2 regions of the Streptomyces sp. 5K101 genome follow, and region 2 is predicted to be linked to the other one. Evidence: riboswitches for the same ligand, from Rfam matches in the RefSeq annotation. Region 2 holds a riboswitch; the other holds the start of a gene.
The links. Region 2 has a riboswitch for cyclic di-AMP ahead of ACLB9X_RS21060 (NlpC/P60 family protein). Riboswitches for the same ligand answer to the same signal wherever they lie in the genome.
Positions count from the first base shown of each region.

Region 1: linked by a shared signal. The riboswitch ahead of ACLB9X_RS32040 (M23 family metallopeptidase) and the one ahead of ACLB9X_RS21060 (NlpC/P60 family protein) in region 2 are both predicted to bind cyclic di-AMP.

Region 1 is NZ_JBKFFO010000031.1:10,189-17,181, reverse strand. It holds gene ACLB9X_RS32050 (HPr family phosphocarrier protein) at 1-102, shown strand, start outside; gene ACLB9X_RS32045 (GntR family transcriptional regulator) at 296-973, opposite strand; gene ACLB9X_RS32040 (M23 family metallopeptidase) at 1,228-1,995, opposite strand; cyclic di-AMP (ydaO/yuaA leader) riboswitch at 2,009-2,167, opposite strand; gene ACLB9X_RS32035 (M16 family metallopeptidase) at 2,401-3,789, opposite strand; gene ACLB9X_RS32030 (M16 family metallopeptidase) at 3,786-5,162, opposite strand; gene ACLB9X_RS32025 (DNA topoisomerase (ATP-hydrolyzing) subunit A) at 5,399-6,993, shown strand, end outside.
Region 2 is NZ_JBKFFO010000010.1:241,005-247,997, reverse strand. It holds gene ACLB9X_RS21070 (M23 family metallopeptidase) at 1-997, shown strand, start outside; gene pcrA (DNA helicase PcrA) at 1,113-3,548, opposite strand; cyclic di-AMP (ydaO/yuaA leader) riboswitch at 3,788-3,952, shown strand; gene ACLB9X_RS21060 (NlpC/P60 family protein) at 3,954-5,108, shown strand; gene ACLB9X_RS21055 (hypothetical protein) at 5,174-5,527, opposite strand; gene ACLB9X_RS21050 (NlpC/P60 family protein) at 5,856-6,899, shown strand; gene ACLB9X_RS21045 (LuxR C-terminal-related transcriptional regulator) at 6,947-6,993, opposite strand, start outside.

The DNA of each region.
Region 1 (6,993 bases), on a different contig from region 2:
GAGATCGTGCTGGCCTCCGACGCGGACGGCGCCGACGTCGCGCTGGACCGCCTGGCCAAGCTCGTGACCGAGGGTCTCGACGAGCTGCCCGAGACAGTCTGACGCTCGACCGCCTGCCGGTGCTCCGGCCCGTACGGGGAAGCACCGGAGAACCACGGCGAAGCCGCGGCGTTCCACGACGGAACCCGCGGCTTTTCCATTCACACCTTCGCCCGATTATTCGGGCGAGCCGAAAACAGGGTCGGCTTCGGACAGGCCTTTCGAATAAGCCCCGCTCTTGTATACGGCTCGATTGTTAATTGCGGACGCTCGCAATGTTTACGGAATGTTGCGAAGTCCTCACCCGGTCCGAGCGTCGCAGCCGGTGCGCGGCCGCCGCCCTTTCCCCGTGGAGGGCCGTGAGCGCCCGGGCCCTTTCCACGTCCCCGCGCGCCACCGCGTCCACGATCGCGCCGTGCTCGGCCCAGCACTCGGCGGGCACGGCGGGCTGGTCGACGGCGTACATCCAGGCGATCTTGTGGCGCAGCTGGGTCAGCAGGGCCGTCAGCCCCGGGCTGCCACAGGCCTGCGCGAGCGTCTCGTGGAACCAGGCGCCCAGGGAGCGCAGGTCCTCGCCCTGACCGCGGCGCGCTCTCTCCTGACCGAGCCTCACCAGCCCGCGCAGCACCTTGAGATGGGCCTCGGTGCGTCGCTGGGCGGCACGGGCGGCGCCGAGCGGCTCCAGCAGCATGCGGATCTCCAGCAGGTCGGCCGCCTCCTGCTCGGTGGGCTCGGCGACATGCGCCCCGGCGTGGCGACGGGTGACGACGAAGCCCTCCGACTCCAAGGTCCGCAGCGCCTCGCGGACCGGGACGCGGGAGACCCCGTAGCGGCGCGCGAGGTTCTCCTCGGTGAGCCGGCTGCCCCGCTCGAATACACCGGAGACGATGTCGTCGCGGATCGCCGTGCATACAGAGTGCGCGGGAATGCGCATGTCCGAACCTCCGCCTTGATCCGCGCGAAACGCAGCCGATTGACTCGTGTCCGGTGACTCTATTCCAGTCCACGGGATTTTCCGATGGCCGACCGGAATTCATGGTTGTCTTTTGGCCGGAAACGACGTCATGCGATCGCCGGGTCGGGGGTAGGACTCTCGGCTCTGCGGCACGGACCCTCTCCGGCCGGGCGGTGCCGTGGACGCGCGGAGGCCCTCGGCGTGTGCCGGGGGCCTCCGCGGGGACGGTGAGGTCAGACGCTCACGCCGCGGGCGCGCAGGTATGCGACCGGGTTGATGTCGGAGCCGTAGTCCGGCGAGGTCCGGGCCTCGAAGTGGAGGTGCGGGCCGGTCGAGTTGCCGGTCGAGCCGGAGAGGCCGATCTGCTGGCCGGGCATCACGCGCTGGCCCACCGAGACGCTGATCGACGACAGGTGGCCGTACTGGGTGTACGTGCCGTCGTTCATGCGCAGCACGATGTTGTTGCCGTACGCGCCGCCCCAGCCCGCCTCGACGACGGTGCCGGCGCCCACGGCCACGACCGACGTGCCGAACGCGGCACGGAAGTCGACGCCGGAGTGGCTGCCGGAGGACCACAGGGATCCACCGGCCTGGTAACCGGTGGTCACGAACGAGCCGGCGACGGGCAGCTGGAAGGAGTTCAGGCGGCGGCGCTCGGCCTCACGGGCGGCGCGCTCCTTGGCCTCACGGGCCTCCTTCGCACGCGCCTCGGCCTTGCGCTTCGCCTCGGCCTTCGCCCGGGCCTCGGCGGCCGCCTCGGCGGCCTCCTGCTTCTGGGCGGCGGCCTGGTCGGCGATCTCGTCGGCGAGGGACCCCATGGAGACGATCTGGGTGAGGCCGGTGTCCTCGACGGAGGGCTCGGCGTCGGCGGCGAACGCCGGGGAGGCGAGGCTTCCGATGACGCCGGTGGTGGCCAGAGTCGCGACGCCGGCGATGTTCCGGCTCCTGCGCGTCAGACGGCTCGGGGCACGGTGCTTCCCGGTGGCACGGGTGAACGCCATGAAAAGGCTGGTCCTTTCCTTCCTTCTCGCCTACCGGGTTAGCTGACGGGTTCGGAGCAGGAAGGTCTCCTACGGGCCCCTCCGCGCGGGCGGAGGCGTCCGATTCACCCCAGGGGACTGGGTCCCCGGCTCCCCCGGCTCGCGCCTGTAGGGGACTCGGCGATGACTGTCCGATGCCGCGGGTGCGACGTGATCCAGGCGGACAGCCGGACCGACGCTAGGCAGGTCATCTGCCAATCACCAAACGGACAGCCGGTTTTGTAGCGCATGCCACAGGGCAGACAGGCCGTCTCTCCAACAAACCGGACATAGCGCGGAACCCCGGCAAACTCCATGAAGCCGGGGTTCCGTTGGGGACGCATCCCACCCGTTGTGCGCGCTCTGACTTGATGTGCGGCTTTCGAATCAGCCCGTGACGACCGTCACTTCACCGATGCCGAGCGCCCTGACCGGCGCCTCGATCTGCGCCGCGTCGCCGACCAGCACCGTGACCAGACGGTCCACGGGGAACGCGCTGACGACCGCGGCGGTCGCCTCCACCGTGCCTGTCGCGGCCAGGCGGGCGTACAACTGCGCCTGGTAGTCGTCCGGGAGGTGCTGCTCGACCTGGTCGGCGAGCGTGGCCGCGACCGACGCCGCGGTCTCGTACTTCAGAGGGGCCACGCCGACCAGGTTCTGCACGGCCACGTCGCGCTCGGCGTCGGTGAGCCCTTCCGCCGCCAGCGTGCGCAGCACCGTCCACAGGTCCTCCAGCGCGGGACCGGTGTTCGGCGTGTCCACGGAGCCGCTGATGGCCAGCATCGAGGCGCCCGAGCCGTCCGGGGCGGACAGCAGGACCTGGCCGAAGGCCCGTACGCCGTAGGTGTAGCCCTTCTCCTCGCGCAGGACGCGGTCGAGCCGGGAGGTCAGCGTGCCGCCCAGGCAGTAGGTGCCGAGCACCTGGGCGGGCCAGACGCTGTCGTGGCGGTCGGGGCCGGTACGGCCGATGAGCAGCTGCGTCTGCACGGCACCGGGGCGGTCGACGATGAACACCCGGCCGGTGTCGTCGGCCGTGATCGCCGGCACGGGGCGGGTGGCCGTCTTGTCGCCCGTCCAGGCACCGAGGGTGTCGGCAAGGACGGCGTCCACGTCGATCCCGGTGAGGTCGCCGACGATCACGACGGTCGACGTGGACGGCCGGACGTGCGCCTCGTAGAAGGCCCGGACGGCCGCGGAGTCGATCCTCGCCACCGTCTCCTCGGTGCCCTGACGCGGGCGGGACACCCGCAGGGCCGACGGGAATAGCTCCTTGGAGAGCTGCTTGGCCGCGCGGCGGGCGGGGTTGGCCGTCTCGTGCGGGATCTCGTCGAGGCGGTTGCGGACCAGCCGGTCGACCTCGCCCGCGGCGAAGGCGGGGGCGCGCAGGGCGTCGGCGAGCAGGCCGAGGCCCTTGGGCAGCCGGGAGGCGGGGATCTCCAGGGAGACGCGGACACCGGGGTGGTCGGCGAGCGAGTCGAGCGTGGCGCCGCAGCGCTCCAGCTCGGCGGCGAACTCCTCGGCACTGTGCTTGTCGGTGCCCTCCGACAGGGCGCGGGCCATGATCGTGGCGACGCCGTCGAAACCCTCGGGCTCCGCCTCCAGGGGCGCGCCGAGGAGGATCTCGACGGCGACGACCTTCTGGCCGGGGCGGTCGCAGCGAAGCACGGTCAGCCCGTTGTCCAGGGTGCCGCGCTCGGGGGCCGGGAAGGCCCAGGGCCGGGCGGTGCCGGGCGTGGGCTGCGGGTGAAAGTCCATGGTCACGGCAGCGTCGCTCACTGGTCCGCCCCCTTGTGCTCGTCGTTCTCGTCGGACGCCGCGGCCTCGTCGCTCACGTCGCTGTCGTCGGCGGAGATGGGCTCGTAGACCAGGACGGCCCTGTTGCGCGGGTGCAGCCTGGCCTTGGCGACCGCCTGCACCTCCTCGGCGGTCACGGCGAGGACGCGCTGCACGGCGGTCAGCGCCAGCTGCGGGTCGCCGAACAGGACGGCGTAACGGCACAGTTCGTCGGCGCGGCCGGCAACGGTGCCGAGCCGGTCGAGCCATTCACGCTCCAGCTGAGCCTGCGCGCGCTCCATCTCCTCGGGCGTCGGGCCCTCGGCCGCGAACCGCGCGAGCTCCTCGTCGACGGCCGCCTCGATCTTCGGGACCTCGACGCCGCCCGACGTCTTCACGTCCAGCCAGCCGAGCGACGGGGCACCGGCCAGGCGCAGCAGCCCGAATCCGGCGGCGACGGCCGTCTGATCGCGGCGCACCAGGCGGTTGTGCAGTCGTGAGGACTCGCCGCCGCCGAGGACGGTGAGCGCCAGGTCGGCCGCGTCGCACTCGCGGGTGCCGTCGTGCGGGAGGCGGTAGGCGGCCATCAGGGCGCGGGCGGGCACCTCCTCGACGATCTCCTCGCGCAGCTGCTCCCCGATGACGTCGGGCAGGGATCCGTCGCGCGGCGGCTGCTTGCCGTCGTGGGACGGGATGGAGCCGAAGTACTTCTCGATCCAGGCGAGCGTCTGCTGGGGATCGATGTCGCCGACGACCGACAGCACCGCGTTGTTCGGTGCGTAGTAGGTGCGGAAGAAGGCGCGGGCGTCCTCGAGGGTCGCCGCGTCGAGATCGGCCATCGAGCCGATCGGCGTGTGGTGGTACGGGTGGCCCTCGGGGTAGGCGAGGGCGGTCAGCCTCTCGAACGCCGTGCCGTACGGCACGTTGTCGTAGCGCTGGCGGCGCTCGTTCTTGACGACGTCGCGCTGGTTCTCCATGGACTCGTCGTCGAGCGCGGCGAGCAGCGAGCCCATGCGGTCGGCCTCCAGCCAGAGCGCCAGCTCCAGCTGGTGGGCGGGCATGGTCTCGAAGTAGTTGGTCCGCTCGAAGCTGGTCGTGCCGTTCAGCGAGCCGCCGGCGCCCTGGACGAGCTCGAAGTGGCCGTTCCCCTTCACCTGGGCCGAGCCCTGGAACATGAGGTGCTCGAAGAGGTGGGCGAGTCCTGTACGGCCCTTGACCTCGTGGCGGGAGCCGACGTCGTACCAGAGGCAGACCGCGGCGACCGGGGTCAGATGGTCCTCCGAGAGCACGACGCGCAGGCCGTTGGCCAGGCGGTGCTCGGTCGCTGTCAGGCCGCCGGAGTCGGCCTGAGCTGTGGCCGTGTGACCCATGGGCATGTACGTCCCTTCGATCGCGATGCTGGATGTGCTGCCAGACCTGCCACTGTATGCAAGCGTGCTGACACCTGGCGAAGTTCCAGGCCGCCGGTCGGCGTTGTTCCCCCGCTCGTGGCGGACGTGGCTGCGGGGCCGCCGCGGGCCCTGTGCCCGGGTCGCGGTCCGCGTTGTCAGTGGAACGGTCCACAATGGTCGGCGTCAGATCCATCCTGGTACGTGAAGGAGCAGCAGCCGCGATGGCCCGCCGCAGCACGAAGACCCCACCGCCGGACGATTTCGAGGAGAGGATCCTCGACATCGACGTCGTGGACGAAATGCAGGGCTCCTTCCTCGAGTACGCGTACTCGGTGATCTACTCCCGCGCCCTGCCCGACGCCCGCGACGGCATGAAGCCGGTGCACCGCCGCATCGTGTACCAGATGAACGAGATGGGCCTGCGCCCCGACCGCGGCTACGTGAAGTGCGCCCGCGTCGTCGGCGAGGTCATGGGCAAGCTGCACCCGCACGGTGACGCGTCGATCTACGACGCCCTGGTGCGCATGGCGCAGCCGTTCTCGATGCGCCTGCCGCTCGTCGACGGCCACGGGAACTTCGGCTCGCTGGGCAACGACGACCCGCCGGCCGCCATGCGGTACACCGAGTGCCGCATGGCGGACGCCACCAGCCTGATGACGGAGTCGATCGACGAGGACACCGTCGACTTCCAGTCGAACTACGACGGCCAGGAGCAGGAGCCGGTCGCCCTCCCCGCCGCCTACCCGAACCTCCTGGTCAACGGGGCGTCCGGCATCGCGGTCGGCATGGCGACCAACATGCCCCCGCACAATCTGGGCGAGGTCGTCGCGGCGGCCCGGCACTTGATCAGATATCCCCACGCCGACCTCGACGCGCTGATGCGCCATGTGCCCGGCCCCGACCTGCCGACCGGCGGCCGTATCGTCGGCCTCAGCGGGATCAGGGACGCCTACGAGACCGGCCGGGGCACGTTCAAGATCCGCGCCACCGTGTCCGTCGAGACGGTCCCCGCCCGCCGCAAGGGTCTGGTCGTCACCGAGCTGCCCTTCTCGGTCGGTCCCGAGAAGGTCGTCTCCAAGATCAAGGATCTGGTCTCGGCGAAGAAGCTGCAGGGCATCGCCGACGTCAAGGACCTCACGGACCGGCAGCACGGCCTGCGCCTGGTCATCGAGGTCAAGAACGGCTTCATTCCGGAGGCCGTCCTGGAGCAGCTGTACAAGCTGACGCCCATGGAGGAGTCCTTCGGCATCAACAACGTGGCGCTGGTGGACGGCCAGCCGCTCACGCTGGGACTGAAGGAGCTGCTGGAGGTCTACCTGGACCACCGGTTCGACGTGGTGCGCCGGCGCAGCGAGTTCCGCCGCACCAAGCGCCGCGACCGGCTCCACCTGGTAGAGGGACTGCTCGTCGCCCTGCTCGACATCGACGAGGTCATCCGCCTCATCCGCTCCAGCGACAACTCCGCCCAGGCCAAGGAGCGCCTGATCGAGCACTTCTCGCTGAGCGAGATCCAGACGCAGTACATCCTCGACACTCCGCTGCGGCGCCTGACCAGGTTCGACCGGATCGAGCTCGAGAGCGAGCGCGACCGGCTCAACAGCGAGATCGAGGAGCTCACCCGGATCCTGGAGTCGGACGCCGAGCTGCGCAAGCTGGTCTCCGCCGAACTGGCCGCGGTGGCCAAGAAGTTCGGCACCCCACGGCGCACGGTGCTGCTGGAGTCCGCGGGCGCGCCCGCGCCCGCCGCGTCGCTCCAGGTCGCGGACGACCCGTGCCGCGTACTGCTGTCCTCCACGGGCCTGCTGGCGCGCACCGC
Region 2 (6,993 bases):
CGCCCCGGGCGCCGCGCACCCCGAGGGCCCGGACACCGGCGCCGCAGAGGGCTACGAGACCGAGTCCGACCACGGCCACGACGGCGAATACGGCAACGACGGCGAATACGCCCATGACGCCGAGTACGCCCACGACGCCGACCACGGCAACGCCCCGGAGAACAGCGGCGAATCGGCGCACGACGCGCTGACGCAGACCATGACCTCCGTCCCGGCCACCCCCGTCGCCCCCCGCCCGGTCCGCCGCTCCGGCGGCAGCCGCGGCCGGCGCCGCACGCCCGCCAAGCGCTCGGCGCTCCTCACCGTCGCCGTGCCCTCCGCTTGCGTCATGGGCGTCGCCGGTATCGCCGCGGCATCCGTGGGCACCCTGGGCGGCGAGAAGAAGGACGACGCGGCCAATCTGGCGTCCGCCGACCCGACCTCGGTCAAGCACGTCGCAGCCAACAGCAAGATGGACACGCAGCTCGCCGCGCTCAGCGAGGACGCCCGCGACTTCGGCGACCGCGCCTCCCGCACCCAGGAGCGCCTCGACCTCAAGGCCCGCCAGGAGGCGGAGCGGAAGAAGCGCGAGGCGGAGGCGGCACGGCGCGAGGCGCTGCGGCCCAAGTTCGTGCTTCCCGTCAGGCAGGACGGCCTCAGCGCCTACTACGGCCAGTCCGGCGTCAACTGGATGTCCCTGCACACCGGGATCGACTTCCCCGTCCAGTACGGCACCGAGGTGCTGGCCGCGACGGACGGCACCGTGCGCACCCAGTGGAACAGCGCCTACGGCAACATGGCGATCGTGACGGCGGCCGACGGCACGGAGACCTGGTACTGCCACCTCAGCACCACCAAGATCCGCAGCGGTTCGGTGAAGGCGGGCGACGTCATCGCCTACTCGGGCAACTCGGGCAACTCCACCGGCCCGCACCTGCACTTCGAGGTGCGCCCCGGCGGCGGTTCGGCCATCGACCCGCTGGCGTGGCTGCGCGGACACGGCCTCGACCCGACCTAAGCGGCGGGCAGCCGACAGCAAGCACGGAACGAGGCGGGGCCGCGGCCCCGCCTCGTTCCGTTGTCAGAGGATCTGGTCAGAGTTCCTCGTCAGAGCCTCGCGTCAAAGCTTCGCGTCAGAGCTTCTCGACGGGCGCGTACCGCAGCAGCAGCCGCTTCGGCTTCTCGTCCCCGAAGTCGATCGTCGCCTGCGCGTCCGAACCCGACCCCGCCACGGCGACCACGGTCCCCAGACCGAACTGGTCGTGCGTGACCCGGTCGCCCACGGACAGCGCGATCACCGGCTTGTCGTTGGTGCGCCGCGTGGCGAAGCCGGAGGCACCGCCGCGGGAACGCGACGACGACAGCGATGACGTGATGCCCGACGTCGGTCCGGCCGGTGCGGTCATCGGGCCGGTGCGCTTCCACTCCACGTGCACGCCCGGGATCTCCTCCAGGAAGCGCGAGGGCGGGTTGTACGACGGCTGGCCCCAGGCACTGCGCATCGAGGAGCGCGTGAGGTACAGGCGCTCGCGGGCGCGGGTGATGCCGACGTACGCCAGGCGCCGCTCCTCCTCCAGCTCCTTGGTCTGGCCGAGCGCCCGCATGTGCGGGAAGACGCCGTCCTCCATGCCGGTCAGGAACACCACGGGGAACTCGAGGCCCTTGGCGGTGTGCAGGGTCATCAGCGTGATGACGCCCGTGCCCTCCGCGTCCTCGTCGGGGATCTGGTCGGAGTCGGCGACGAGCGCGACCTGCTCCAGGAACTCGGCGAGCGTGCCCGCGCCCTGCTCCTCCCCGCGGTCCTGTTCGAACTCCAGCGCCACGGCGGCCAGTTCCTGCAGGTTCTCGATGCGCGTCTCGTCCTGCGGGTCGGTGGACGCCTGGAGCTCGGCGAGATAACCCGTGCGCTCCAGAACGGCTTCGAGCACGGTGGCCGGTCCGGCGCCGGACTCGGCGATGGTGCGCAGCTCCTCCATCAGCACGTTGAACCGCTTGACGGCGTTCGCGGAGCGAGCCGCCATGCCGTACGCCTCGTCGACACGGCGGAGCGCCTGCGGGAAGGTGATCTTCTCGCGGAGGGCGAGGGCGTCGATCATCGCCTCGGCGCGCTCGCCGATGCCGCGCTTCGGCACGTTCAGGATCCGGCGCAGCGGGACGTTGTCCTCGGGGTTGGCGAGCACGCGCAGGTAGGCGAGGACGTCCCGGACCTCCTTGCGCTCGTAGAAGCGCACCCCGCCGACGACCTTGTAGGGCAGGCCGACGCGGATGAAGATCTCCTCGAAGACACGGGACTGGGCGTTCGTCCGGTAGAAGACGGCGACGTCGCCGGCCCTCGCCTCGCCCGCGTCGGTGAGCCGGTCGATCTCGTCGGCGACGAACTGGGCCTCGTCGTGCTCGGTGTCCGCGACGTAGCCGGTGATCTGGGCGCCCGCGCCCGCGTTCGTCCACAGGTTCTTCGGGCGGCGGGACTGGTTGCGCTCGATGACCGCGTTGGCGGCGGACAGGATCGTCTGCGTGGAGCGGTAGTTCTGCTCCAGGAGGATCGTCGTCGCGTCCGGGTAGTCCTCCTCGAACTGGAGGATGTTGCGGATGGTCGCGCCGCGGAAGGCGTAGATCGACTGGTCGGCGTCGCCGACGACGCACAGCTCGGCGGGCTCCAGGTCCTCGTACCCCTCGCCCACCAGCTCGCGCACGAGCGTGTACTGGGCGTGGTTGGTGTCCTGGTACTCGTCGACGAGGACGTGCCGGAAGCGGCGCCGGTAGTGCTCGGCGACGTCCGGGAACGCCTGGAGCAGGTGCACCGTGGTCATGATGATGTCGTCGAAGTCCAGGGCGTTGGCCTCGCGCAGCCGCGCCTGGTACATCCGGTACGCCTCTGCCAGGGTCTTCTCGAAACCGTCGGCGGCCTGGTCGGCGAAGGTCTCCTCGTCGATCAGCTCGTTCTTCAGGTTGGAGATCTTGGCGCTGAAGGACTTCGGCGGGAACTTCTTCGGGTCCAGCTCCAGATCGCGGCAGACCAGCGCCATCAGGCGCTTGGAGTCGGCGGCGTCGTAGATCGAGAACGACGAGGTGAAGCCGAGCTTCTTCGACTCGCGGCGCAGGATGCGGACGCAGGCGCTGTGGAAGGTCATGACCCACATGGCATGGGCACGCGGGCCGACCAGCTGCTCGACGCGCTCCTTCATCTCGCCGGCGGCCTTGTTGGTGAAGGTGATCGCCAGTATCTGGCCGGGGTGGACGTGCCGGGTGGCCAGGAGGTGGGCGATGCGATGGGTGAGCACGCGCGTCTTGCCGGAACCGGCCCCTGCGACGATGAGCAGCGGGGACCCGGTGTGGACGACGGCGGCGCGCTGCTGGTCGTTCAGCCCCTCGAGCAGGGCGGCCGCGTCGACGGCAGGCCGGGGCGCGCCGTCGCGGTAGTACCCGTCGCGGGCCGGCGGCACGTCGTAGGCGCCCTGGAAGAGGTCGTCCGGGATCGGCTCCGGAGCCGACTCCTCGGGGGGCGGAGGGGGCTCCTCCCCGTGGGGCTGGAGATCCGCCAGGAAGCTGTCGTCAAAGAGGCTGCTCATCGCTTATCGAGTCTAGGCGGCCGGACCGACAGCCGGGCCCGCATGCCCATACGGGGCAGGTCACGTTCCGTGACCGGCCCTGCCCGGCGCGCCACGCCGGGGCGGAAATACGGCCGGCGCCGAAAAAGGTCACGAAAATGTATCGGACATATCGAACATCAACCTTCACAGCCTGCACACGAGTTGGCTAGCGTGCTCGACCAGACGGCCCGCACCCCTCCCGGCGAACCACGCCGAACGGGTCGACTCCGCCGAATTCGGGCTGCCCGCACGGCAGTTCGGAACCGGGGACCCGAACGATGCACGACCGGGGTGAATCGGACCGCCTGTCCACGGTCCGTAGGGCATCTTCCGTTCCGCCCGAACCCGACAGCTAACCCGGTAGGCGGTCCACGGAAGAAGGAGATGCCGGTCTTGGCGTCGCATCGCAGGATCCGCAGCCGCAGCGCAAAGCCCTCCCCCGCCGTCGGGTTCACGACGGCCGCCCTCGCCGGCGTCACCCTCCTGTCGACCCAGAGCGCCACCGCGGCGCCCAGCGACCCCAAGCCCTCCATCGAAGAGGTGCAGAAGAAGGTCGACGACCTCTACCGGCAGGCGGGCAGCGCGACCCAGGAGTACAACAAGGCGAAGGAGGCCACCGCCGAGAAGCGCCGCGAGGTCGACAGCCTCTTCGAGGAGGCGACCACGCGCGCGGAGAAGCTCAACGAGTCGCGTCGCGCCCTCGGCGCCTACGCCGCCGCTCAGTACCGCACCGGCGCGGTGACCCCGACGGCGGCGCTGCTGTTCGCGGACAGCCCCCAGGCGTACTTCGACCAGACGCAGCTGATGGACCGGATGACCGACCAGCAGCGGACCGCCGTCAGCGACTACGAGACCCAGCGCGCGGCCGCGGCGAAGCAGCGGGCGGAGGCGACGGAGCGGCTGGAGTCGCTGACCGACTCGCAGCAGGCCCTGCGCATCAGCAAGCAGACCGTCCAGACGAAGCTGGCCGAGGCGCGCGCCCTGCTGTCGAAGCTGACCGCCGAGGAGAAGGCGCGGCTGGCGGCGATCGAGCGCGAGAAGGAGGCGGAGGCGCGGCGCAAGGCCGAGGCGAAGGCCGAGGCGGAAGCCAGGGCGCGCGCCGAGGCGGAGGCCGAGCGGCAGCGCCGGGAGAGCGAGCAGCCGTCGCCCGAGACGGGCACCGGCACGGGAGCGGAGGACGGCTCGTACGCGGCCCAGGCCGACAAGGTCCTCGCCTTCGCCCGGGCCCAGATCGGCAAGCCGTACGTGTGGGGGGCGACCGGCCCGTCCTCGTACGACTGCTCGGGGCTCACCCAGGCGGCCTGGAAGGCGGCGGACGTCGACCTGCCGCGCACCACCTGGGACCAGGTGGAGGTGGGCCGGCGCGTGGCGACGGCGGACCTGCTCCCCGGCGACCTGGTCTTCTTCTACGACGACATCAGCCACGTCGGCATCTACATCGGCGACGGCAAGATGATCCACGCACCGAAGCCGGGCACCGAGGTCCGCGAGGAGTCCATCTACTACATGCCGATCTACGGCAGCGTCCGCCCGGTCTGACCCGGGCCGCTCACGCGCGTGCCCGGACGGCGGCGCCGTCCGGGCACGCGGGTGCCGGGAGACGGTCAGGTCCAGAGCGTCGCGATGAAGATGTTCGCGACCGTCAGGCCGCCGACGGCGCCGAAGAGCGCCTTGTCGACCCGCTCCTCGTCCCGCTTGACGTAGACCAGGCCGAGGATCACCACCAGCACCGCCAGTTTGACGCCGATCTTGAGGTTGTTCACCGTCTGGTCGTCGGCCTGGTTGAGGCCCACCAGCGCGACGCCGGTGACCAGCATCGTCAGCGCACCGTGCAGCATCGCCGGGTTGAAGCGGGCCGCGCCCTCGCCCATCGCCTTCATCTGGGTCAGGAAGCCACCCAGCAGGGAGGCGATGCCGATGATGTGCAGCGCGACGAAGACATTGATGAGTATGTCCATGGGGTGGAGCCTAAAGGGCGCCGTACCACCGTCCGGCGGCCGGGGGAGGCCGATCGCGGCGTTCGGTCGGCCGCGCGCCGCATGCGGCCGGGCACCGGCGTCCCGGCACTCGTAAAGCGGGCAGCACCGTCCAGGTTCGGACACTTCCCGTCGTCACGTCCCCGACCCGTGAGCGCCAGGTTTAGCGTCAGCGCCCAGGTGGCCGGCTCCCCATCGCCGTCGTGCAGCCGGACGGCTCGGCCGCCCCGCCGAAAGATCCGGCGGCGTACCGCTCCCCCGTGCTGTACGTCGCCGGACCGCAGGTCCGCAGGAAGGACGTGTACGCCCCGTGGCAGCGCACCAGAAACCGAAGCAGCATCCGCTCACCGGGCCGGCCGCCCGGACCGCAGCCACCCTCGCGCTCGCAGGCGCGGCGACCACGACCGCGCTCGACGGCTCGGCGCACGCGGAGCCCCGTCTCACCCCCGCCCAGCTCAAGGCCCGCGTCGACAAGCTGTACCAGGAGGCCGAGGAGGCGACCGAGAAGTACAACGGGGCCAAGGAGCGGACGGCGCAGGCCCGCAGGGCGCTCGACGAGCTGCGCGACGAGGCCGCCCGCCGGACGGAGCAGCTCAACGCCTCCCGCAACGCCCTCGGTTCCGTCGCCACCGCGCAGTACCGCTCCGGCGGCATCGATCCCGGCATGCAGCTCGCGCTGACCTCGGATCCCGACGCGTACCTGGCGCGCGCCGCGCTCGCCGAGCGGGTCGGCGAGCGGCACGCGGCCGCCGTCGCCGGTGTGCACCGCCGGCTCGTGGACCTCGGCGGGCTCAGGGCACGGGCCGGCGAACGGACGGCCGAACTGGAGCGGCATCGCCGGGAGCTGGATCGGCACAAGGCGGTCGTGCAGGGCAAACTGGCCGCTGCCGAGCGGCTGCTGGCCCGGCTGACCGCCGAGGAGCGCGCCGCGTACGACGCCGGACCGGCCGGCCTCGCCCGCGCCGATCGCTCCACCGCGCCCCGCGGCCCGCTCACGGCGCCGAACAGCCGGGCCGCACAGGCCGTCGCCTACGCCTACGGCGCACTCGGCAAGCCGTACGTGTGGGGGGCGACCGGCCCGTCGTCGTACGACTGCTCCGGACTCACCCAGGCCGCCTGGCGCTCGGCCGGGGTGTCGCTGCCCCGCACCACGTACACCCAGATCAACGCCGGGCAGCGCGTCTCGCGTGCCCAACTCGCGCCCGGGGACCTGGTCTTCTTCTACTCCGGCGTCTCGCACGTCGGCGTCTACATCGGCGGCGGCCGGATGATCCACGCACCGCGCCCGGGCGCGCCGGTGCGCGTCGCACCGATCGACCAGATGCCCTTCGCCGGGGCGACCCGGGTCTCGTAGTCCGGCGGACCGGAGCCGTCCGGGCGCGCCGGACGAGACGCCGGACGTCAGACCAGACGCCGGGCCGTCGCCCACCGCGTGAGCTCGTGGCGGT